3 regions of the Saccharopolyspora mangrovi genome follow, and region 1 is predicted to be linked to each of the others. Evidence: riboswitches for the same ligand, from Rfam matches in the RefSeq annotation. Region 1 holds a riboswitch; each other region holds the start of a gene.
The links. Region 1 has a riboswitch for thiamine pyrophosphate ahead of thiD (bifunctional hydroxymethylpyrimidine kinase/phosphomethylpyrimidine kinase). Riboswitches for the same ligand answer to the same signal wherever they lie in the genome.
Positions count from the first base shown of each region.

Region 2: it holds a riboswitch for thiamine pyrophosphate, as region 1 does, so the genes downstream of both, R4I43_RS17140 (purine-cytosine permease family protein) here and thiD (bifunctional hydroxymethylpyrimidine kinase/phosphomethylpyrimidine kinase) in region 1, are expected to answer to the same signal.
Region 3: it holds a riboswitch for thiamine pyrophosphate, as region 1 does, so the genes downstream of both, thiO (glycine oxidase ThiO) here and thiD (bifunctional hydroxymethylpyrimidine kinase/phosphomethylpyrimidine kinase) in region 1, are expected to answer to the same signal.

Region 1 is NZ_JAWLNX010000006.1:298,795-306,570, forward strand. Features, by position in the region: gene R4I43_RS11570 (hypothetical protein) at 1-307, shown strand, start outside; gene R4I43_RS11575 (hypothetical protein) at 322-732, shown strand; gene R4I43_RS11580 (polysaccharide pyruvyl transferase family protein) at 834-1,952, shown strand; gene R4I43_RS11585 (hypothetical protein) at 1,943-2,215, opposite strand; gene tenA (thiaminase II) at 2,437-3,147, opposite strand; gene thiD (bifunctional hydroxymethylpyrimidine kinase/phosphomethylpyrimidine kinase) at 3,272-4,069, opposite strand; TPP riboswitch at 4,057-4,152, opposite strand; gene R4I43_RS11600 (hypothetical protein) at 4,194-4,430, opposite strand; gene R4I43_RS11605 (hypothetical protein) at 4,604-5,344, shown strand; gene R4I43_RS11610 (hypothetical protein) at 5,592-5,789, shown strand; gene R4I43_RS11615 (AMP-binding protein) at 5,966-7,603, shown strand; gene orn (oligoribonuclease) at 7,667-7,776, shown strand, end outside.
Region 2 is NZ_JAWLNX010000011.1:56,188-63,963, forward strand. Features, by position in the region: gene R4I43_RS17125 (family 2B encapsulin nanocompartment shell protein) at 1-963, shown strand, start outside; gene R4I43_RS17130 (family 2B encapsulin nanocompartment shell protein) at 1,025-2,404, shown strand; gene R4I43_RS17135 (family 2 encapsulin nanocompartment cargo protein polyprenyl transferase) at 2,422-3,465, shown strand; gene R4I43_RS17140 (purine-cytosine permease family protein) at 3,534-4,859, opposite strand; TPP riboswitch at 4,850-4,961, opposite strand; gene R4I43_RS17145 (helicase HerA-like domain-containing protein) at 5,001-6,518, opposite strand; gene larE (ATP-dependent sacrificial sulfur transferase LarE) at 6,763-7,581, shown strand; gene larB (nickel pincer cofactor biosynthesis protein LarB) at 7,578-7,776, shown strand, end outside.
Region 3 is NZ_JAWLNX010000012.1:58,734-66,509, forward strand. Features, by position in the region: gene R4I43_RS18090 (Uma2 family endonuclease) at 1-352, opposite strand, end outside; gene thiD (bifunctional hydroxymethylpyrimidine kinase/phosphomethylpyrimidine kinase) at 420-1,244, shown strand; gene R4I43_RS18100 (FUSC family protein) at 1,415-3,364, shown strand; gene thiG (thiazole synthase) at 3,466-4,230, opposite strand; gene thiS (sulfur carrier protein ThiS) at 4,233-4,433, opposite strand; gene thiO (glycine oxidase ThiO) at 4,430-5,548, opposite strand; TPP riboswitch at 5,540-5,647, opposite strand; gene thiE (thiamine phosphate synthase) at 5,719-6,390, shown strand; gene R4I43_RS18125 (S1 family peptidase) at 6,462-7,586, opposite strand; gene R4I43_RS18130 (hypothetical protein) at 7,753-7,776, opposite strand, start outside.

The DNA of each region.
Region 1 (7,776 bases):
GCGGCTGGAGGCGCTGGAGGAGATCCGCGTCGAGGGGCAGCGGCTGGAAGAACTGCGCGCCTCGGTGCTCGCGGCGATGGACAGCGTCAAGGGCGAGCTCGACCGGGCCACCGCCAACCTGCGCGCCAAGTCCGACACCGCGACCGCGGCCGAGACCGACGGTGGCCCGGTGGAGGCAGCCGACGAGCAGCGGTTGCACGAGGTCACGCTGCCCGAGCAGCGCGATGACGTGCAGACCTACACGATCCCCATCGAACCGCAGCACACCACCAACGGGGCGTCTGCTCCCGGTGCGCGGCAGAACTGACCCGGAGGCAGCAGGTGGAATTGCTGGTCCTGATGTTCGTGTGCGGCCTCGCGGTGGCGACGCTGGTGTTCTGGCCGCTGCTCAACCGCGCCAACCGCAAGGCGACCGAATCGCAGCAGGCGTCCTCGCGCGGCAGGCACGCGCTGGGCGCCGCCACGGCTCCGGCCGCCGGGTCCGAGAAGACCGAGTCCTCCGGCTCCGAGATCGCCTCGAAGCCGGAGGAGGAGAAGGAGAGCAGCCGCGGCGACGGCGAGGCCACTCAGCCGGTGAAGGTCGAGGTCACCGCGCCGCGTCCGCGCGAGCCGGAGCCGATGGAGATGCCGGAGCTGCCCACCGACATCTTCGAGGCCCGCTACCAGGCCAAGTTCAACCGCTCCAAGCGCCGCCTGGAGCGCATCCGCTCGGAGATCAGCAAGACCGGCTGAGCCGAGAACGCAGGCCCGTGCGGTGCGGTTTTGGTACGGGCGTTCGGCAGGTTGCTAGGTTCGGGAGCGGAACCTAGCAACCCAAGGCTGGAGCCACCCAGGTGAACACCTCGCGCCGGATCTACCTCGTCGGCACCACCGGACATCCCAACTACGGCGACGAGCTGATCGCCGCGGCATGGCTCAAGCACCTGGCGAAGGTGGCCCCGGACAGCGAGGTCTGGCTGGACTCGCCCAACCCCGGCCCCAGCTCGGTGATGCTCTCCGGCCTGCACCCCAACGTGCACTTCACCGACACCTTCTGGCGGCTGTGCTGGGAAGCCCCCGAGGACGAGCCGTGGGCGGTCGCGGCGTTCGTGCAGCACGCGATCCACAACCCCGGCCTCGCGCCGCGCTGGGTCGCCGGCATCGAGCTGGCCTCGCAGATGGACCTGTTCCACGTGATCGGCGGCGGCTACATCAACGGCATCTGGCCCCGCCACGTGGGACTGCTCGCGGCCACCGCGGCAGCCGCGCACCGGTCCGGCGGCCGCGCGGTGATGACCGGGCAGGGCCTGGCGCCCATCGCCGGGGGAACCGAGCCGCTGCTGCGCAGCCTGGCCGACCAGTTCGAGGTCGTCGACGTCCGCGACGAGCCCTCCGCGTCGCTGCTGATCGACCCGTCGGTCACCGGTGACGACATTTTCTTCGGACTCGAGCCCGCGCTGTTCCGCAACGGCGACGACGACGTCCGCGAGGTCATGGTCTGCATGCAGTCGGACCTGCTGGACGAGACCGTGCCCGCGCTGGCCGGATTCCTGCTGGACACGCTGCGCGAGTGGAAGGTCGAGCCGGAGCAGGTCGCGTTCGTCGAGGGCATCCCGCGCGCCGACCGGGAGGTCTTCGCGCTGGTCGAGCACGACCTTCCCGGTGCCCGGTTCCACGCCTTCGACGAGATCATGCGCGACGGCCTGCCGGCCAAGCCCGGCCAGCGGTGGCTGTCGACGCGGTTCCACCTGCACCTGCTGGCCGCCGCCGCCGGGGCGAGCGGGGTCGCGGTGTCGATCAACTCCGGCTACTACACCAACAAGCACCGGTCGTTGATCGAGCGCGGTTCGGGCTGGCAGTTGAGCGAGGGCCTGCGGGTTCCGGCGAGCCCGAGCGGCGGCGGGTTCAGCACCGCCGCGCTGCGCGAGCTGCAGCAGCGCAAGGCGGCGCTGGCCAAGTCGATCTACGGCTGAGAGACTTGCTCCTGCTGGATGCGCACGGTGTCGGCGAGCGCGTTGGCCTCCTCCGGCGTGCGGGCCTCCGGGATCTCGCAGGCGGACTGGGCCGGTTCTTCGGCGGCCTGCGGCCAGATCTGCGGCGCCTCGGTGATGCCCGGCTGCAGCTCCGCGCCGTCGGGCGTCTCGCGGGTGTCCTGGCGCCGGTCAGCTATGTAGAACGGCGCGGCGGCCAGGATCGGGACCGTCATGCCGATGAACACGATCAGAAGAGAACTCACTGCCCCGGAACTCCATCCACGCCTGAGGGAAAACCCGCCCCTGAAACCCCAGCTCGAACAGGGGTTTCGCCCAGCATGTCGCTGTGCGGGCGGCTTCGTTAACAGACCAAGATTGTGTCGCGCATCACATATTGGATCACGCTTCGGAGTAACGCGAAACGGATGACGGCCCGCCACTCCGAGCGAGCCGCCATCGGCGTTCGTGAGACGCGAAACCCTTGTCAGCCAATGAATTTCGCGGTCGGCCAGGTTTCCTTGATCCACGCGCTGTTCCAGAACAACCACTCGAACTCGGTCGCCCGGGCGAACGCGGCGAACATCTGCTCGCGCGTCTCCTCGTCGGCGTGCGCCGCGACCTTGTCGGTGAGCTCGCGAGCGGACAGCACCGCCTCGGCGAACTCGTCGTCGGCGTAGGTGGTGATCCACGCCTTGTACGGGTGGCCCTCGATGTCGCCGGTGGCGTCCAGGATCTTGCTGCCGACGTACTGGTAGACCCAGAAGCACGGCAGGATCGCCGCCAGCAGCACCGGGTAGGACTCGGTCAACGCGCAGGCGCGCAGGTAGGACGTGTAGCCCAGGCACGACGGCGAGGTGTCGATGCCGGCGATCTCCTCGTCGGTCAGGCCGAACTCGGCGACGTAGCCGGCGTGCAGCCGCCGCTCCTCGACCAGCGCGCCCTGCGCGGCACCGGCCAGGAACGCCGCGTCCGCAGCGTCATCGGCCCTGGTCGCCGCGGCCGACAGCGCCTGCGCGAAGCCGACCAGGTAGCGGGCGTCCTGGACGATGTAGAAGGCGAACACGTCGCGTTCGAGGCTGCCGTCGGCGAGCGCCTTGTTGAACGGGTGGTCCACGATCGCCTGCTGCAGTCCGACGGTGCGGTCCCACGCCTCGGCGCAGAACCCTCCGGCGGGCGGTGCGGGCAACGTGCTCATGAGAACCCCTCACGGAAGTCGGAATCTCGGGTGCGGTGGAGCAGGGCAGCTCTGGCGAGCACTGCCCTTGATCGAAGAAGCCCGTGCTGCCCGGACAGTTCGAGCGAGAACTGCCCGCGGCCGCTCACCACCAGCGGTGGAAGTGGTGCACCGGGCCGTGACCGCGACCCACGTCCAAGCGCTCCGAGGCGCGGAGGGCCTCGGTGAGGTACTGCTTGGCCTCGCGGACCGCTTCCAGCCAGTCCGCGCGCTGCGGGCGCAGCGCGGCGATCGCGGCGGAGAGCGTGCAGCCGGTGCCGTGGTCGTTGGTCGTGACGACCCGCTCGCTGGTGAGGAACTCGGCCAGGCCGTCGCCGTAGAGCAGGTCCACGCTCGACTCGCCGTTGAGGTGACCGCCCTTGAGCAGCACCTGCTTGGCGCCCAGCGCGGCCAGCCGCTCGGCCTGCGCGGGCATCTGCTCGGGGCTGCCGATCTCGGCCTCGCCCAGCAGGTCGGCGGCCTCCGGCAGGTTCGGCGTGATCAGGTCCACCCGCGGCAGCAGCTCGTCGCGCAGCGCCCCGACGGCCTCCGGGGCCAGCAGCCGATCACCGCTCTTGGCGACCATGACCGGGTCCAGCACCACGAACCGCGGCGAGTAGCGCTCCAGCACCGCCGTGACCGCGCGGATGACCTCGGCGTTGGCCAGCATGCCGATCTTGACCGCGTCCACCCGGACGTCGTCGAGCAGCGTCACCAGCTGGTCGGTGATGAAGTCCGGCGGCACCTCCTGCACCCGGCTCACCCCGGTGGTGGTCTGCGCGACCAGCGCGGTGATCACCGACATGCCGTAGGCGCCGTTGGCGGAGAAGGCCTTGAGATCAGCCTGGATGCCGGCACCACCACTCGGGTCGGTCCCGGCGATGGTCAGCACGTTGGGGGCCATGACGTCCCTCCGCTAGTACGAGCTAGGTCAGGTTCAACGGGTCTGTTCTCAGCCCCTGGGCAGGGGCACCCCGCGTCACTGACACCAACCTAACAACCCAGGGCAAGCCCCGGACCCTCGCGGTTCAGTCGATCAACCCCAGCACCTGGCCGACGGTGAGCACCTCACCCGCCCGCACCTGGTGCCAGAGCGTGCCGGTGGCCAGCGCGCACACCCGGATTTCGGCGCCCTCGGCCTCGGCCGGGCGCAGCTCGGCCAGCGGCTCGCCCGCCCGGACCCGGCTCCCGTCCGGCGCCAGCCACCGCACGACCCGCCAGCGATCCGGGCCCCGTCGCTCGCCCGGCAGGTGCAGATCGGTCATCTCGCGGCCCCCGCTTCGACGAGCCGTAAGGATGCGACGAATGACGCAGCGGATAAGCCCACCAGGGGCAAAAGCCACCCCGATGGAGCAGTGCGATCGCGATCGATTTCACACCGTGAAAGCACCCACCGGAAGGCGAGGTCAACCTCCATCACGGACTAAAGTGGAGGGCGATGGAAACCACGACCGATGCCCCAGGCTTCGCCCGCTCGCGCCGGCAGCGTCCCGAACAGGACCCGGCGCAGATCTGGGCGCCGCTAGCGGACCTGACCGAGGCCGCCGCCGCGGCCGCCGGATCGGGGACGGTGGCGATCACCCGCGGATTCGACCGCAACAGCCGTCAGCGCGCCAAGGCGCTGCGCGAACTGCTGTCCCGGCGCGACGTGCCGGCGATCGAGGTCACGCCCGCCCCGGGCAGTGATCGGCTGCTGACCGACGTGGCGGTCAGCGCGGTGGTCAACCTGATCGGCGCCGGTTCGTGGCAGCCCTACCGGCTGGCCGCGCAGCTGCGCGCCCCGGTGCTGACCCCCAAGCCCGGCACCGAGCCGGGCGACGAGGTCACCAGGGACGTCATCGCGCTGGCCGGCGAGGAGTCCGGCAAGCGGGACGTCGCGCTCTCGCACGTGGCGGTGCGCGGCGACAACCCGGCCGATGGCCGCCTGACCGTGTCCTTCGACGGCACCGAGCAGGTCATCGACGGCGGCTGGCTGACTGCCACGGTCACGGGCGACCAGCTGGCGGTGCACTACGGCGGCGGGGAGCTGGCCGAGCAGTCGGTCACCACCGGCCGGATCCGGGTCGAGGCCTCCGACGCACCGCACCGCCTGGTGCGTGACGAGCTGCCGATCGCCGACTTCGAAGGCGCGGTCGTGCTCTCCGCCGAGGCCGCCGGGCTGAAGGTTCGCCCGGTCTGACCTCTTCCTTGGGCCGGACGGGTGTCCCCGGCTAACAGCGCTCGCTCAGGGGCGATTCCCGTGGTGGGGGTCGCCCCTGAGTCGCGTCCGGGGACCGCGGCCGGGGAACCCGCGGTGTGACCACGAGCACTTTCCGAGTGATTTCGCGAAGTGCCGTCATGCATCCCGGACCGGCGCGTCCCTACTCCAGAAGCGCGCTGCGCGGCTTCACCGCACCAAGCGGGATCGGCACAGGGAGGCTGGGACTGTGGGGCCCAACCAGCAGTGGCACGTCAGCTGCCGCGACGTCGCCGGACGGCGACGAGACATGTCGGTGTTCGTCAACCACGGCCGGGTCGTGATCGTCGCTCCCCCCGGGGAGACCGCGGTGCTCTCACCGCTGGAGGTCGGCCGCCTGCGCGCGGCCCTGCGCGACGCGGTCGTGACCGCGGCCGGCGCCGAGTAGGGAAACAGGCCCTGGGGGTCGGCGCGGCGGGAGAGGTTCCCGCTTCCCCGCCGCGCCGTCTACTTCGGCACCGCTTCGATCGTGGAATCGGGATACTCGACACGGAGGGCTTGGCCGCGAGGACGCCTCGCGGCACAATCTACTCACGAGTAGGTTTCACGAACGAGGGGTGACAAGTGAGCGTTCTGCGGCACGTGCCCAGGTTTTTCGCCAACCACGCCGCGCCGGCCCTGCACACCCTGTTCGTCCTGGTCAAGCAGGGCGTGGTCCGGCCGATGAGGCCCGACAAGCTGGTGCGCATCGGGCTGGCCTACCGCCGCTGGGGCATCACGCTGCCGCTCGGATTCGCCGTGGGAGCCGTTCGCCACCCCGACCGGCCCGCCGTGATCGACGAGCGCGGCGCGCTCAGCTACGCCGAACTCGCCACCCGCACCACCCGCCTCGCCGCCGCGCTGCGCGACCGGGTGCCGGGCAAGACCCGCATCGGCGTTCTCACCCGCAACCACCACGGACCCGTCGAGGTCATCGTGGCCGCCGCCAAGCTCGGCGTCGACGTCGTGCTGCTCAACGTCGGCCTCAGCGCCCGCCAGCTCGCCGACGTGCTCGCCGAGCAGGACGTCAGCCTGCTCGTCCTCGACGAGGAGTTCGCCGGACACCTCCACGACCTGCCCAGCGGGCTCGACGTCGTGCTCGGCTGGGCCGACGGCCCCACCGAGCACGACACCCTCGACCACCTCATCGCCACCGGGCCCGCCAAGCGGATCCCCCGCCCCAAGCGGCACTCCCGGCTGATCGTGCTCACCTCCGGCACCACCGGCACACCCAAGGGCGCCCGCCGGCCCGACCCGCCGAGCCTCAACCCCGCCGGCGCGGTGCTCTCGCGCATCCCGCTGCGCGCCGGAGAACGCGTGCTGCTCAGCGCACCCCTGTTCCACACCTGGGCCATCGCCGGATTCCAGCTCTCCGCGGTCCTCGGCGCCACCCTGGTGCTGCGCCGCAAGTTCGACCCCGTCGACGCGCTGCGGACCGTGCAACGGCACCGCGTCGGCAGCATGTTCAGCGTCCCCGTCATGCTCCAGCGCATCCTCGACCTGCCCGCCGAGGAGCGCGAGCGGTTCGACACCTCCTCGCTGCGCATCGTCGCCGCCAGCGGCTCCGCCCTGCCCGGCGACCTCGCCAGCCGGTTCCAGCGCGCCTTCGGCCCGGTGCTCTACAACCTCTACGGCTCCACCGAGGTCTCCTGGGTGAGCATCGCCACTCCCGCGGACCTGCGGGCCGCGCCGTCGTCGGCCGGACGCCCGCCGCGGGGCACCCAGGTGCGCATCCTCGACGACGACGGCGAACCCGTGCGCCGCGGCGAGACCGGCCGCATCTTCGCGGGCAACGACATGCTGTTCGACGGCTACACCAACGGCAACAGCCGCGAGAGCCGGGACGGGCTCATGTCCACCGGCGACTTCGGCCGGTTCGACCACTCCGGGCGCCTGTTCATCGCGGGCCGCGAAGACGACATGATCATCTCCGGCGGCGAGAACATCTACCCCAAGGAAACCGAGGACGCCATCGCCGGACTCGCCGAAGTCGCCGAAACCGCCGTCATCGGCGTCGACGACCCCGACTTCGGACAGCGCCTCGCCGCCTTCGTCGTGCCCCGCGAGAAGGGCTCCATGAACGCCGACCAGGTGCGCGACCAGGTCCGCAGCCGGGTCTCCAAGTTCGCCGTCCCCCGCGACGTGATCTTCCTCGACGAACTCCCCCGCAACGCCACCGGCAAGGTCGTCCCCCGCGAACTCCGGGCGTACCTCGACGGATGACCCAGGTTCCGATCAAGACACTGTTCCCGCGATCACTCGGTCACGGGAGTTAGGCTGCGTCGAGTGAATGACCGTCTAGTGTGGATCGACTGCGAAATGACCGGGCTCGAGCTCGGCAAGGACGCGTTGATCGAAATCGCCGCCCTGGTCACCGACGCAGACCTCAACATCCT
Region 2 (7,776 bases), on a different contig from region 1:
GACCAGACCGTGCTGGAGGTGCTCGCCGACGGCCAGTACTTCGGCGCGCAGGTGCTGGCCGGCGAGGCCGGTGAGTGGGACGCCAGCTACAAGGCGGTGACGCCCTGCACCGTGCTGTCCCTGGGCCAGCGGACGTTCCAGGAGCTCAACGGTTCCTCGGAATCGCTGCGCGAGCACGTCCGGCAGGCGCTGGCCGGGCCGAGCCGCCCGCACAACCCGCACGGCGAGGCCGACATCGACATCGCCTCCGGGCATTCCGGCGAGCCGTCGCTGACCGGCACCTTCGTCGACTACGAGCTCAAGCCGCGCGAGTACGAGCTCAGCGTCGCCCAGACCGTGCTGCGGGTGCACAGCCGCGTCGCCGACCTCTACAACCAGCCGATGAACCAGACCGAGCAGCAGCTCCGGCTCACCATCGAGGCGTTGCGCGAACGCCAGGAGGAGGAGCTGGTCAACAACCGGGAGTTCGGCCTGCTGCACAACGCCGACCTGCGGCAGCGCATCCCCACCAGGACGGGCCCGCCCACCCCGGACGACCTCGACGAGCTGCTGACGCTGGTGTGGAAGGAACCGGGCTGCTTCCTGGCGCATCCGCGCACCATCGCCGCGTTCGGCCGGGAGTGCAGCAAGCGCGGCTTGTACCCGCAGAGCATCGATCTCGGCGGGCACCAGGTCCCGGCGTGGCGCGGGGTGCCGATCTTGCCGTGCGACAAGTTGCACGTCAGCGACAAGCGCACCAGCTCGGTGATGCTGATGCGGCTCGGCGAGCAGAACCAGGGCGTGGTCGGCCTGCACCAGACCGGCCTGCCCGACGAGTACCGGCCGGGTCTGTCGGTGCGGTTCATGGGCATCAACGAGCAGGCGGTCATCTCCTACCTGGTCAGCGCCTACTACTCGGCCGCGGTGCTGGTCCCCGACGCGCTCGGCGTGCTCGAGCACGTCGAAGTGGGCCGCGAGAGCTGAGCAGGCGGGCCGGTCGCAGGGCCGGCCCGCTCCTCTTCCCGACCAGAGGAGTTGAACCACCTTGACCGCGACCGAGCAATCGGCGCTGAGCCTGAGCACCGAGGCTGCGCGCAGGCTCTCCACCACCACCAAGACGCAGCCGCAGATGCAGGGCAGGACATCGCGGTGGTTGCTGACGATGCTGCCGTGGGTCGACGTCGACGCAGGCGCCTACCGGGTCAACCGGCGGCTGACCTACACCTCCGGTGACGGCCGGATCACCTTCACCAACACCGGCGACGCCGTGCGCGTCATCCCCCGGGAGCTCACCGAGCTGCCGCTGCTGCGCGGGTTCGACGACGACTCGGCGCTGACCGCGCTCGCCGACCGGTTCGTGCAGCGGCACTACGAGCCCGGCCAGCTGATCTCGGTCGCCGGCGAACCGGCCACCGAGGTGGTGCTGATCGCGCACGGCAAGGTCGACAAGATCCGCGCGGGCGAGTACGGCGAGGACACCGTCACCGATACCCTGGCCGGTGGTGCCTTCTTCGGCTCGCAGGTGCTGGCGACCGCGCAGTCCACGTGGGACAGCACCTACCGAGCCGTCACGCCGTGCATCGTGCTCGCGCTCGGTCGTGCGGGCCTGCACGAGGTCACCAGGCAGTTCGACGAGCTGCGCGCGCACGTGGCCGCCGAGTACGCCTCCCCCGCGCCCGCGACCAACAAGCGCGGCGAGGCCGACATCGCGCTGGCCTCAGGGCATTCCGGCGAAGTCGCGCTGCCGGGCGCGTTCGTGGATTACGAGCTCGAACCGCGCGAGTACGAGCTCAGCGTCGCGCAAACCGTGCTGCGGGTGCACAGCCGCGTCGCCGACCTCTACAACCAGCCGATGAACCAGACCGAGCAGCAGCTCCGGCTCACCATCGAAGCCCTGCGCGAGCGCCAGGAGCGCGAGCTGCTCACCAACCGCGACTTCGGCCTGCTGCACAACGCCGACCTGCAGCAGCGCCTGCACACCCGCACCGGGCCGCCGACGCCGGAGGACCTCGACGAACTGCTGTCGCGGCGGCGCAAATCGCGGTTCTTCCTGGGGCATCCGAGGGCGATCGCCGCGTTCGGCCGGGAGTGCAACCGCCGGGGCGTGTACCCGCAGACCACTGCGGTGGGCGGCCAGGTCGTCCAGGCCTGGCGGGGCGTTCCGATCCTGCCCACCGACAAGATCCCGATCAGCGGCAAGGGCACCACCTCGATCCTGTGCATGCGCACCGGCGAGGACGACCACGGCGTGGTCGGACTGCGCCAGACCGGCATCTCCGAGGAGCACGAAGCCGGGATTTCGGTGCGGTTCTCGGGGATCAACGAGCAGGCGGTGATCTCCTACCTGGTCAGCGCCTACTACTCGGCCGCCGTGCTGGTCCCGGACGCGCTCGGCGTCCTGGAGAACGTCGAAATCACCCGCTGAGCGAAGGGAATCCGCAGATGACCACGATGCAGCAGGACGCGAACCGGGCCGGTCAGGCCTTCGAGGCGCTGACCAGCAGCCGGACCATGGTCGAGCCGGCGTTGCGAGCGGCGGTGGACCGGCTCCCGGACCGGATGCGCAAGGTCGCCGGTTACCACCTGGGCTGGTTCGACGAGCACGGCAACCCGGTGCGGGCCGACCGCGGCAAGGCGTTGCGGCCGGCGATGGTGCTGCTCAGCGCCTCGGCGGTCGGCGGCGATCCGGCAGACGCGGTTCCGGCGGCGGTGGCGGTGGAGCTGGTGCACAACTTCTCGCTGCTGCACGACGACGTGATGGACGGCGACGTCACGCGCCGACATCGGCCGACGGCCTGGACTGTTTTCGGCAACTCCACGGCGATCCTCGCCGGTGACGCGATGCTGGCGCTGGCGGCCGACGTGCTCGCCGCGTCGCAGCACCCGGAGGCGGCGAGCGCGGTCCGGATGCTCAGCAGCGCGGTGATCGGGCTCATCGACGGGCAGAACTCGGACCTGGAGTTCGAGACCCGCGCCGACGTCGACGTCGCGGAGTGCCAGCGGATGGCCCGCGACAAGACCGGGGCGCTGCTGGGCTGCGCGTGCGCTCTCGGGGCGCTCAGCGGCGGCGGATCCCCGGAGCAGATCACCAGGATGCGCAGCTTCGGGGAATGTCTCGGGCTGGCGTTCCAGCACGTCGACGACCTGCTGGGCATCTGGGGCGATCCGGCGATGACCGGCAAGCCCGTGTTCTCCGATCTGCGGACCCGCAAGAAGACGCTGCCGGTGGTCTCGGCCCTGACCTCCGGCACCAGCGCGGGCCAGCGGCTGGCCGCGCTCTACTACCGCGAGCAACCGCTGATCAGCGGCGAGTTGGCCCAGGCCGCGGAACTCGTCACGCTCGCGGGTGGCAAGGCGTGGAGCCAATCCCAAGCCGACGAGCTCCTGGCCGCGGCGCTGTCGGATCTGCGCAAGGCGGACCCGGACGAGGAGGCGGCGGATTCGCTGACCGCCCTCGCTCAGCTGGTTGCCCGCCGGGACCACTGAGTCCCGGCGCCCGGAAACGACGGCTCCAGCCGCTTCTCGCCCCTCCCGGCTGGAGCCGTCCCCGGTCCTCAGGCGTCGCGCCGGTTCCGGGTGAGCAGACCGATGACGCCCGCGGCGATCGCGGAGATGAGGAAGGAGGTCAGGGCCGCGCTCATCCAGGTGGGAACGGTGAACCCGGCGGCTTCGCGGGCGCTGGTCCAGAACGCGGTCCACCAGCCGAGTTCACCGGGGTTGATCAGCTGGAACGTCGCGAAGCCCAGCAGCCAGGCCACGAGCATCCCCCAGCGCGACGGGGCCTGGGCGGAGACGTCCCACTCGCGGCTGCGGGCGTTGTAGAAGTAGTCCACCGCCAGCACGCCGAACATCGGCACGAACACCGACCCGATCAGCAGCAGGAAGTTGGAGAACTGCTCGATGTCCATCGTCAGCGCCGCCAGCGTGCTGACCGCGCCGACGACCAGGCTCAGCACGCGGCGGTCGGTGCTGGGACGCAGGTTCTGGATCGACACCGCGGTCGAGTAGGTGTCGGCGAAGGACTGGTCGACCTCGCGCAGCACCAGCACCGCGAAGAACAGCACGCCCAGCGGAGCGGCCAGCAGCGGGTCGAAGGCCTTGTCGCCGTCGAAGCCGACCAGCGCCAGGCCGAGCAGGCCCAGCAGGTAGCAGGCGATCTGGGTGATCGAGTAGCCGACGGTGGCGGCGGTGAACGCGCCGCGCGCCGACCGGGAGTGCCGCGAGTAGTCCGAGGCGACCGGCAGCCAGGACACCGCCACGGCCAGGGCCGCGTCGGCACCCGGCCAGAAGCCCTCCCAGGACCCGTCGTGCATCGGCGGCAGCGGCTTGAGCAGCAGCTGCACGAAGAAGTAGACCATCGCGACGAGCACGGCGACGCTCACGTAGCGGCGCAGCAGCCGCAGCGCGCCGAGCGGCCGCAACGTCAGGCCGGTGGTGATCACCCCGGCGATCAGCACGTACAGCCACTGCGGTCCGCCGCCGAACAGGGCCTCCGCGCCCTGGGCGATCACCAGCAGTTCGAAGGTGCCCCAGCCGACCAGCTGCAGGATGTTGAGCACCGTCGGCACGTAGGACAGGCGGGTTCCGAACAGGCCGCGCAGCAGCATCATCGCCGGCGCGCCGGTGCGGGCCCCGGGGATGGCGGCGATGCCGACCATGAGGCTGCCCAGCACGGTTCCCACGATGGTCGCGGTCACCGCTGCCAGGAACGACAGCTGCGGCACTCCGGCCGGTGCGAGCACCGCGAGCGCTCCGCTGAAGCCCAGCAGGCTCACGCCGAGGTTGCCCCAGAACGCGCCCTGGTCGAGCACTCCCAGCGTTCTCGGCGCGGGTTCGTCCAGGGTGTTCGGAACTTCGGAACGTTCGACGTCAAGCGCCATCAACAGCTCCCTACGCCGGCATTATCCGGACAGGTTCGGCGGTCGGTGGCGCGCGTTGCCACCCTCTCAGCCCGGTGCGCCCGAGCTCCCGCGTGGATTCAGTCGGGCAGGACCCTACCCGATCGGGTGAAGCGCTGTCAGTCAGTGCCTGCGGTTGCCGAACAGGCCTCGGGTGATCTCGCGTCCTGCGGCGCTGGCGGCGGAGCGGAAGAACGAGCGCACGGCGGGGTTCTCGATCGCCTTCTGGAACATGCTCGCTTCCTGGTGTTGCGGCTGGCGCCGTTCGCCGGCTTCGGCAGCGGCGGCCGGTTCGGTGGCCTTCTTCGCGAGCTTCTCGTAGGCCGATTCGCGGTCGATCGTCTCGGAGTACTTGGCGTGCAGGTCCGAGGACTGGGCCGCGGCGCGCACGGAGTCCTCGCCGATGCTGCCCATCAGCGAGCGCGGTGGCCGCAGCCGGGTCCAGGCCACCGGTGTGGGCGCACCGGTCTCGGACAGCACCGTGACGATCGCTTCGCCGATGCCGAGCGTGGTCAGCGCCTGGTCGAGCTGGTAGTGCTCGGTGGTCGGGTAGGTCTTGACCGTGCGCGCGAGCGCCTTCTGGTCCTCGGGGGTGAACGCGCGGATGGCGTGCTGGACGCGCGCGCCGAGCTGGGAGAGCACCGGGTTGGGCAGGTCGGTGGGCAGCTGGGTGCAGAAGAACACGCCCACGCCCTTGGAGCGGATGAGCTTCACGGTCTGCTCGATGCGGTCCAGGAACGCCTTGGAGGCGTCGTTGAACAGCAGGTGCGCCTCGTCGAAGAAGAACACCAGCTTCGGCCGGTCGAGGTCACCGGCTTCGGGCAGTTCCTCGAACAGCTCGGCCAGCAGCCACATCAGGAACGTGGAGAACAGCACCGGGTTGGCCTGCACGTCGTCGAGCTCGAGCAGGTTGACCACGCCCTTGCCCTCGACCTGCCGCAGCAGGTCGGCCACCTCGAGCTCGGGTTCGCCGAAGAACTCGTCGCCGCCCTGGGCCTCCAGGTTGGACAGCGCCCGCAGGATCACCCCGGCACTGGCGGCCGAGACGCCGCCGATGCCCTTGAGGTCCTCCTTGCCTTCGTCGCTGGTCAGGTACTGGATGACCGAGCGGAGGTCCTTGGTGTCCAGCAACGCGAGTCCGCGCTGGTCGGCCCAGTGGAAGATCAGCCCCAGGGTGGATTCCTGGGTGGCGTTGAGCCCGAGCACCTTCGCCAGCAGCAGCGGCCCGAAGCTGGTGATCGATGCCCGGATCGGCACGCCGCGCCCGCCGGTGCCCAGCGAGAGGAACTGCGCGGGGTAGGACGTGGCCTGCCAGTCGTCGCCGACGTCCTGGGCGCGGGCGGTGAGCTTGTCACCGCCCTCCCCCGGCCTGGCCAGCCCGGACAGGTCGCCCTTGATGTCGGCGAGCACGACCGGGACTCCGGCCTCGGAGAGCTGTTCGGCGAGCAGCTGCAGCGTCTTGGTCTTGCCGGTGCCGGTGGCGCCCGCGACCAGTCCGTGCCGGTTGAGGGTGGCCAGCGGGATGCGCACCTGGGCCTGGGCGTCGGCCTCGTTGTCGATGACCACCGCCCCGAGGTCGACGGCGGCGCCCCCGGTCTCGTACCCGGACGCGATCTGCTCGGCAGCGCTGTTGTCGGTCACCGCAGTCTCCTCCCGGTCGGCACGTTCCCTTCGAAAGGTAGGTCGAGACCGCTGCCCGACCCGGGAGAGCCACTCGGTCGAGGGACAGGTGGGCGCGTCCCCCACTAGCACCCCGAACGAGGCACCAAAAGGCTCGTTGACCACCGGAAAGATCTCCTTCGGCGGCATGGGATGCATCGCTCGGTGGAGTTAGAGTCTGGTCAGACCACCCGGGTCCACCGAGCGTGCGTGAGGAGTTGAGGTCGTGACCGGTTTGGACCGCCTGCGGGCTCGTGTCGGCACCGAGGAAGCCCTGGTCGTGGCGTTCTCCGGGGGCGTGGACTCGGCGTTGCTGGCCGTGGTGGCGCACCAGGTGCTGGGGTCGCGGATGCTCGCCGTCACCGCGGTGTCGCCGAGCCTGGCGGCCGAGGAGCGCAAGCAGGCCAAGCGCTTCGCCCGCGAGCACGGGTTCGCCCACGTCGAGGTCTGCACCGACGAGGCCGACCGCCCGGAGTACGCCGCGAACGACGGAAACCGCTGCTACCACTGCAAGTCCGCGCTGTTCGACGCGCTGGAGCCGCTGGCGGCGGCGATGGGCGCGAACATCGCGCTGGGCACCAATGTGGACGATCTCGGCGATCACCGCCCCGGCCAGCACGCCGCAGCCCAGCGCGGCGCGGTCGCGCCGATGGTCGAGGCCGGGCTGACCAAGGCCGAGGTGCGCGAGGCCAGCGCGGCTCTCGGACTGTCCACTGCGGACAAACCGGCGGCCGCCTGCCTCGCTTCGCGCGTCGCCTACGGCGATCCGGTGACGCCGGAGGTGCTGGCCAGGGTCGAGAAGGCCGAGGCCGCCATCCACGAGCTGGGCTTCCCGGTGTGCCGGGTCCGCGCGCACGGTCAGGGCACGGTGGCGCGGCTGGAGGTGCCCGCCGAGGACATCGACCGCGCGGCCGCGCGCCACGCCGAGCTCGACGCCGCCGGCCGGGACGCGGGCTTCGAGTTCTGCGCGCTGGACATGGCGGGTTTCCAGAGCGGCCGGATGAACGTGCTGCTGCCGCTGCTGCCCGCCCGGACCGCGTCATGACCGGCTTCACCGACCTCGGCTACGCCCGGGTGGACACCGACCGGGAATCCCGGCAGGGCCTGCCCGAGGTCGTCTACGGCCCGGGCAAGCGCCCCGAGGAGATCACCGGCATCGTCACCGAACTGCTCGCCCGCAGCAGTGGTCCGGTGCTGGTCACCCGGGTGGAGCCGGAGGTCGCCGAGGCCGTGGAGGTGC
Region 3 (7,776 bases), on a different contig from region 1:
GCTTCGAGGTGACCTCGACGGCGAGCAGCAGGCATCGCGCCGGAGCCGGGTAGTCCGCCTCGCGCAGCCAAGCACGCGGGACCACTGCGATGTCGGGAACGAAGAGACACCGCTCCTGCGGGATCTGCACGGCCAAGGCCTGGAAGACACCCCAGTCGCCCGGCGTCGCCCGAACCAGGTACCGGTGCAGCAGGTTGATGATCACGCCGTGAGTCGAGTCATCCGGCGGCGCCACGACGACGGTCTCGTCGATGATCTCGGCGCGCCAGGCCTTGTCCGGCAGGTCCAGGGTCTTCCACGTGCCGATCAGATCCGCCCAGGTCGTGTAGGACGTCAGCGAGACCTCGTCCATGGTTGAACACCCTCCGCAGTCATTCGATGCGGAGAGCACTCGACGTAGCATTTCGGGAATGCATGAGATGACCGCTCCGCCCACCGCGCTGACGATCGCCGGTTCGGATTCCGGTGGTAGCGCCGGGATGCACGCGGACCTGCGGACCTTCTTCGCCTGCGGGGTGCACGGCATGACCGCCGTGACGGCGGTGACCGTGCAGAACACCACGGGCGTGTCCGGCGTGGTGGAGGTCCCGGCGGAGACCGTGGCCGCGCAGATCGACGCGGTCGCCTCCGACATCGGCGTCGGCGCGGCCAAGACCGGCATGCTGGCCTCGGCGGCCACCATCGACGCGATGCTGGCGGCCTGCGACCGGCACGGCATCGGCCGGGACGGCCGCACGCCGTTCGTCGTCGATCCCGTCGCCGCGGCGCGCAGCGGGGAGCCGCTGCTGCACCCCGACGCTCTGGACGCGCTGCGCAACCGGGCCTTCCCCCGGGCCACGCTGGTCACCCCGAACCTCGACGAGGTGCGGCTGCTGACCGGCATCGACGCGCGCACCCGCGACGACCTGCTGGACGCGGCCAAGGCGATCTACGACTTCGGCCCCGAGTGGGTGCTGATCAAGAGCGGCCACCTGCCCGACGACCCCGAGTGCGTGGACCTCCTCTTCGACGGCACCGCCGCGCTGCCGCTGCCCGGTCCGCGCTACGCCACCGAGCACACCCACGGCGCCGGTGACGTGTTCGCCTCGGCGATCACCGCCGCGCTGGCGAAGGGAGCTTCGGTGCCGGACGCGGTGCGCGGCGGCAAGCGGTTCGTCACCCGCAGCGTCGCCGACGCCTACCCGCTGGGGTCGGGCGTCGGGCCGGTGTCGACCTTCTGGCGGATCAGTCCTCGCTCGTACTGACCAATCAATAGGGTGATTCTCACCCCCACCCCGTAACCCGATAGGTACTACTCGTCGACATATGTTCGAGAGGGGCGTAATCCCAGGGCGCGGAACCTGGAGCGCGGCGAGGGACGACAGGGGTTTGCGAGAGCGTGGCTAGAGCGGTGTTGACAAGGGCGCGGGGATGGATGGCCACCGAGGCGGGTGCGCCGGATCCCCGGCAGCGCCAATACGTGCTGCTGGTGGTCGTCGCCGTGATCGCCGGAACGTTCGTCGGCTGGTTCTTCGAGCTGGAGACCCCGGTGCTGCTGGGCGCGCTGACCACGGTGCTGGCGCTGACCGCCACCAGCGGTCAGGCGCTGCGCTCCGACCTGCGCAGGTTCATGTGGCTGACGCCGGCGCTGGTGCTGATGATGGCCGTCGGTCCGATGCTGACCAAGGTTCCGCTGCTGGCCGGGATGGCCGTGGCGATCGTGGTGTTCGGCACCGGGATGCTGCCCGCGCTGGGTGAGCACTACCGGATCGGCGGGCAGATCTTCGCCGCCGCGACGCTGGTGACCACCACCACCGGCATCGGCAACGACCAGCCGTTCCTGATCCTGCTCGCCTCGACCGTCGCCGGTGGGCTGTTCGCGCTGCTGCTGCGGGTGATCGTCGGACTCGGCGATCCCGGGCACGCGACCCGCGTCGCGGTCGCGCGGACGCTGCTGGTCCCGGGCCCCGGCGTGCTGGAGTCGGCCGCCGCCGCGTGGCGGGCCGACGGTTCCAGCACCTGGCTGGGACAGGTGCTGGCCGGGTCGGCCCGCTTCCGGGCCGCCCGCGAGACGCTGCTCGCGCAGGCACAGCAGAGCGACCGGATCGAGGCCGAGCGGCTTCGCGACATCGTCGCCGAGGCCGATCGGGTCGCCGCCGAGCTCGCCCGCGCGATCCGCTCCCGCGCCTGCACCGGGCTGCCGATGGCCGCCCGCCGCGATCCCGCGCAGGCCGTCGTCGCCCGCGGCGGCCGGCAGGACCTGCCCGACGCCGTCGCCGGTGTGAACCAGGGCCTGGACCGGATCCGCGCGGCCGTGGTCAACCGCGACGAGACCCCGGTCCCGCCCGCCGAGGACGGCGCGCTGCGGGAGCGGTTGGTGGGCGCGGTGCGCGCGCACCTGTCGTTCCGGTCCTCGCTGTTCCGGCACGCGCTGCGCTGCACGCTGGCGGTCGCGGTCGGCATGGTGATCGTGCTGCTGCTGCGCGACCCGTCGGCGTCGAGCCTGCTGCTCGCGCTGTACGTGGTGCTGGCGCCCGCGGCGCGCGACAGCATGACCGGCGCCCTGGAGCGCACCGGTGGTGCGGTGCTGGGCGTGACGGCGCTGGCCATCCTGATCACCCTGCTGCCGGGCGCCTACCTGCTGGTTCCGCTGGTCATCGGCGGGATGCTGCTGAACATGCCGAGGTTGCGCGCCGAGTACCAGGTGGTGCTGGGCTGCCTGATCGTGATCACCGTCGTGGACCAGGCGATGGCGCTGGACCGGCCGCTGGTCAACGTCGGCATCAGCTTCGCCGCCAACACCGCGGTGGGCGCGGCGATCGCGCTGATCGTCGGCTACGTGAGCTACCTGGTGCTGCCCAGCAGCATCGTCCCGGACGTGCGCGGCGCGGTCCGCTCGACCGTCTGGTCGGTCTCGGAGCTGCTGCGCAGCGTCCGCGCCTCCGGTCAGGGCGCGGACCTGCCGAAGGCCCTGCAGGCCGCCAACGTCCTGGCGCTGCGCCGCACCCAGGACCTGCTGGGCATGCCCGCGCTGCTGGACGGCACCGGCGAGGAGACCGACGACAACCACGCCACCCGCGCCGCCGCGATCGCCCTGGACGCGCTGCGCCAGGACGTGGCCACGCTGGCCTTCCGGCCCGCTGACGAGCGCAAGGTCGCGGTTCCGGCGCTGCGCTCGGTGGACGACCTGCTGGGCGGCAAGTCCACGGCCAAGATCCCCGACATCCCGGCCAGCGGCGCCCCCGCCTCGGAGCTGCTGGCGAGCTCCCTGGTGGAGAACGCCCTGCACGCCCGCCAGGCCATCGACCGCACCTTCGGCTACGACAACCCCTGGAAGAGCTACACGATCAGCTTCGTCCGCCCCGAACGCCTCCACATCCGCTGAGCGGGGAGTTCGAATTTCGCGCGAAGTTCGACTCCCGCGAGGCCGGGTCGAATTTCGCGCGAAATTGGAATCCGCACCGCGCTCGGACGCGTTCTTGCCGGTCAGCCCATCGGGGTGCCGGGGCTGGAGGCTTGGGCCCAGAAACGCTGGGGGATCCTGCCCGCCTGGGAGGCGAGGCGTCCCGCTTCGACCGCTGCTCGCATGGCCGTGGCCATGCGCTCCGGGTCCTGGGCCCGGGTGACCGCGGTGGCCAGCAGGACGGCGGAGCAGCCGAGCTCCATCGCCAGGGCGGCGTCGGAGGCCGTGCCGATGCCCGCGTCGAGGACGATCGGGACGTCAGCGCGGGAGACGATCATCTCGATGTTGTGCGGGTTGCGGATGCCCAGGCCGGTGCCGATCGGCGAGCCCAGCGGCATGACCGCCGCGCAGCCCACCTCCTCCAGCTTCAGCGCCAGCACCGGGTCGTCGTTGGTGTACGCCAGGACGACGAAGCCCTGGTCCACCAGCTGTTCCGCCGCGTCGAGGAGCTCGATCGGGTCGGGCAGCAGGGTTTCCTCGTCGGCCACCACCTCCAGCTTGACCCAGTTGGTCTCCAGCGCTTCGCGGGCCAGCTGGGCGGTGAGCACCGCTTCGGCCGCGGTGCGGCAGCCCGCGGTGTTGGGCAGCGCCTCGATGCCGAGCTTGCGCAGCAGGTCCAGCACGCCGGTGCCGCCGCCGGCGTCGGCGCGCCGCATCGCGACGGTGGTCAGCTCGGTTCCGGACGCGATCAGCGCGCGCTCCAGGACCGAGAGGTTGCCCGCCCCTCCGGTCCCGGTGATCAATCGCGAACCGAACTCGCGCCCGGCGATCACCAATGGGTCGTCCACGGTCACCCTCCTTGCACTGCGGTGAGGACTTCGATGGTGGCGTCGGCGTGCAACACCGTGCCAGGCCACGACGCGCGCGGCACCACCGCGCCGTCCAAGGCCACCGCCACGCCCTTCTCCGGCACGCCGAAGTCGTCCAGCACCGACGCCAGCGTGGCGTCGGCGGCGGTCTCTCGCGCCTCGCCGTTGATCACGACCTTCACTGCTGCCCTCCCAAACGGCTCGGGTCGGTGGCCTTGATGAGCGCTCCGGGGTCGTCGCCGCGCAGCAGCGCCAGCACCGCGTCGACGGTGACCGGTGTGAGCAGGAACCCGCCCCGGTGGTGGCCGGTGGCGGCGAGCACGCCCGGCTCCAGCCAGCCGATGACCGGCAGGTTGTCGGCGGTGCTCGGGCGCAGCCCGGCGGTGGCTTCGAGCAGCGTGTACTCGGCGATGCCGGGCATCACGGTCTCGGCGTCGGCGAGCAGGTCGCGGACGCCTGCGACGGTGACCTCGGTGTCGAAGCCGACCTCGTGCTGGGTGGCGCCGAGCACGACTCCCCCGTCGTCGCGCGGCACCAGGTAGCAGGGCCTGCCGCGGACCGGGCCGCGCACGGTGCGGGTCGGCGGCGGCAGCGCCGTGGCGCGCTTGCGCAGCCGCAGGATCTCGCCCTTGACCGGGCGGATCGTCCCGGCCAGCGCGGGGTGCAGCGAGCCGGAGTGCGCACCCGCGGAGATCACCGCGACATCGCACTCCACAGTGGACTCGGCGAGCTCCACGGCTCCCGGCCGGACCCGCTCGGCGCGTTCCCGGACGAACTCCACGCCCGAGGCCTTCGCCGCCGCCTGCAGCGCGGTCAGCGCCATGCGGTTGTCCACCGCCAGATCACCGGGGATCTCCAGCCCGCCGCGCACCGACGGGCCCAGCACGGGTTCGCGCTTGCGCACCTCGCGGCCGGTCAGCCGGGTGACGCTGCGGCCGAGCCCGGCCAGGTGCCCGGAGACGTTGTCGAGCTCTTCGCGGTCGGCGCCGTCGACGCCGATCATCAGCGTGCCCTCGGTGCGCAGCCCGGACGGCAGTCCGGCGGCGCAGCTGAGCTCCTCGGCGAAACCAGGCCAGCGGGTCAGCGACGTCGAGCCCAGCTCGAGCAGTTCTTCCTCGCCCGGCCAGGCCTCGGCGAGAGGTGCGAGCATCCCGCCCGCGACGTACGAAGCGCCGGAGGCGGGTTCGGGGTCGACCAGGCTCACCCGGTTCCCGGCCGCGGCGGCCCGCCAGGCCACCGAAAGGCCGACGACTCCGCCGCCCACCACGACGACATGATCAGTTCGTTTCTCAGACAACTCCACGCTCCCTGCGCCGGCATGACCCGGATCAGGTTCGACGGTCGGAGCCCTGCGCTCCCTCTCAGCCCGGTCCGCCGGGCTCCCGTGCTCACCACCATCCACCGTACCCGCCCGCAGATCACGACGTCAGCAGCTGGTCGGCGAATCTGCGGGCTAGGCTGGAGGGCATGCCTGGATTGGACGGCTTCGGCATTCGCGCCCGCCTCGGCGAGGCGAAGTTGTACCTGTGCACCGACGCCCGCAGCGAGCGAGGTGATCTCGCGGAGTTCGCCGACGCGGCCCTGGCGGGTGGTGTCGACATCATCCAGCTGCGGGACAAGAGCCCGAACGGCGCTCCGCTGGAGGCCCGCCAGGAGCTCGCCGCGCTGGAGGTGCTGGCCGAGGCGTGCGTCCGGCACGGCGCCCTGCTGGCGGTCAACGACCGCGCGGACGTCGCGATGGCCGCCGAGGCCGACGTGCTGCACCTGGGGCAGGACGACCTGCCGGTGGACGTCGCCCGCCGCGTCGTCGGCGACCACGTGGTGGTCGGCCGGTCCACGCACGACATCGCCCAGGCCGACTCCGCTGCCACCGAACCGGGCGTCGACTACTTCTGCACAGGCCCGGTGTGGACGACGCCGACCAAGCCCGGACGTCCGGCCGCGGGCGTCGAGCTGGTCCAGCACGCCGCCGAGCACCGGGGGCACGGCCGTCCGTGGTTCGCCATCGGCGGCATCGGCCCGGACAACGTCGACGAGGCCGTCAAGGCCGGTGCCGAGCGCATCGTGGTGGTCCGCGCGATCACCGACGCCGAGGACCCCGCGGCCGCGGCCCGGGACCTGCGCTCCCGCCTCCCCTGATCCGAACGCGAACGACCCCCGGGAGCTGGTCCCGGGGGTCGCGCGGTTTCAGCTGGGAACTCCCGAACCGGTCACTGGGTCAGCAGGGAGACGCCGTAGGCCGACAGCGCTTCGCCGACGGGCTGGAAGTAGGTCGTGCCACCGCTGGTGCAGTCGCCCGAGCCACCCGAGGTCATGCCCTGAGCCTGGTCACCGGAGATGAACGAGCCACCGGAGTCGCCCGGCTCGGCGCAGACGTCGGTGCGGGTCAGGCCCTCGACCGTGCCCTGCTCGTACTGCACGGACTGGTTCTTGGCCTGGACCGTGCCGCAGTGCCAGCCGGTGGTGGAGCCGGAGCGGCAGATCGACGCGCCCTCGGCGGCCTCGGTGGAACCGGCCACGGCCTGGGTGCCGCCGCTGTAGTTGTTCACGGCGGGCTGCGGGGTGTCGTCGGGGCCGACGGAGATGTAGGAGTAGTCGTCACCGGGGAAGGACGAGCCCTCGAAGGTGCCGCTGGGCTCGGTGGTGGTGTCACCGGCGCCGCCGCAGTGGCCCGCGGAGACGAAACCGCCGTCGACGGCGAAGCCGACGGAGCAGCGGGCGCCGCTGCCGATGTAGTAGGCGTTGCCGCCGACCACGTCCATCAGCGTCTTGGGCTGCTCCTGCGACTCGACGACCTGCACCGCGCCGGCCGGCGCACCGGTGGCCTGCGCGAACTGCGCGGCCTCGGCGGCGGCACCGGGCTTGACGGTGACGACGACGGCGTTCTGCTTGCTGCTGGCGTACCAGCCGGTGACGCTCTTCGGCGCCTGCGCCTTGCTCGCGTTGAGGCCGTCGACGACGCCGCTGAGCTGCTTGGCGCTGAAGGCGACCTGGCGGACCTCGGCGCCGGCGGCGCGGACCTGCTCGGAGCGGGCGGCGTCGGTCACGCCGACCACGAGCTTGCCGGTCGCGGAGTCGAAGTGGGCACCGCCGAAGGAGTCGGCTAACGCGCCGCGCAGGTTGCTCTCGGTGCGCTGGGCGGCGGATTCGAGCTGGAGCCGGTCGAGGGCCTGCTGCTCGGTGAGGCCGAGGTCGCGCTGCATCGCCTCCAGCAGCGTACCCGCCACCGGGGCTGCGGTGGGTGCGGTAGCGGTGGCAGGCACGGTCAGCGCGGCGACCGTGCCCGCGGTGACCAGAACGGCCCCGGCAATGCGAGCCGCGAGTCTACGTTTCATCTCGTGTCTCCCTTGTAGTGACCTGATCTCTCAAGGCCCCGTCGCCGGTCCAGTATCAGATTCCCTCAGGGAAATCACATCCAGCTTTTAGCGCAATGTGCGCAATACAACTCCCATTGCTCGCTGATCAACTCTGGAATGACGATCATTTCACCATTTTTCGCACTTATCCGAGCGGCAGTCCCGGAAC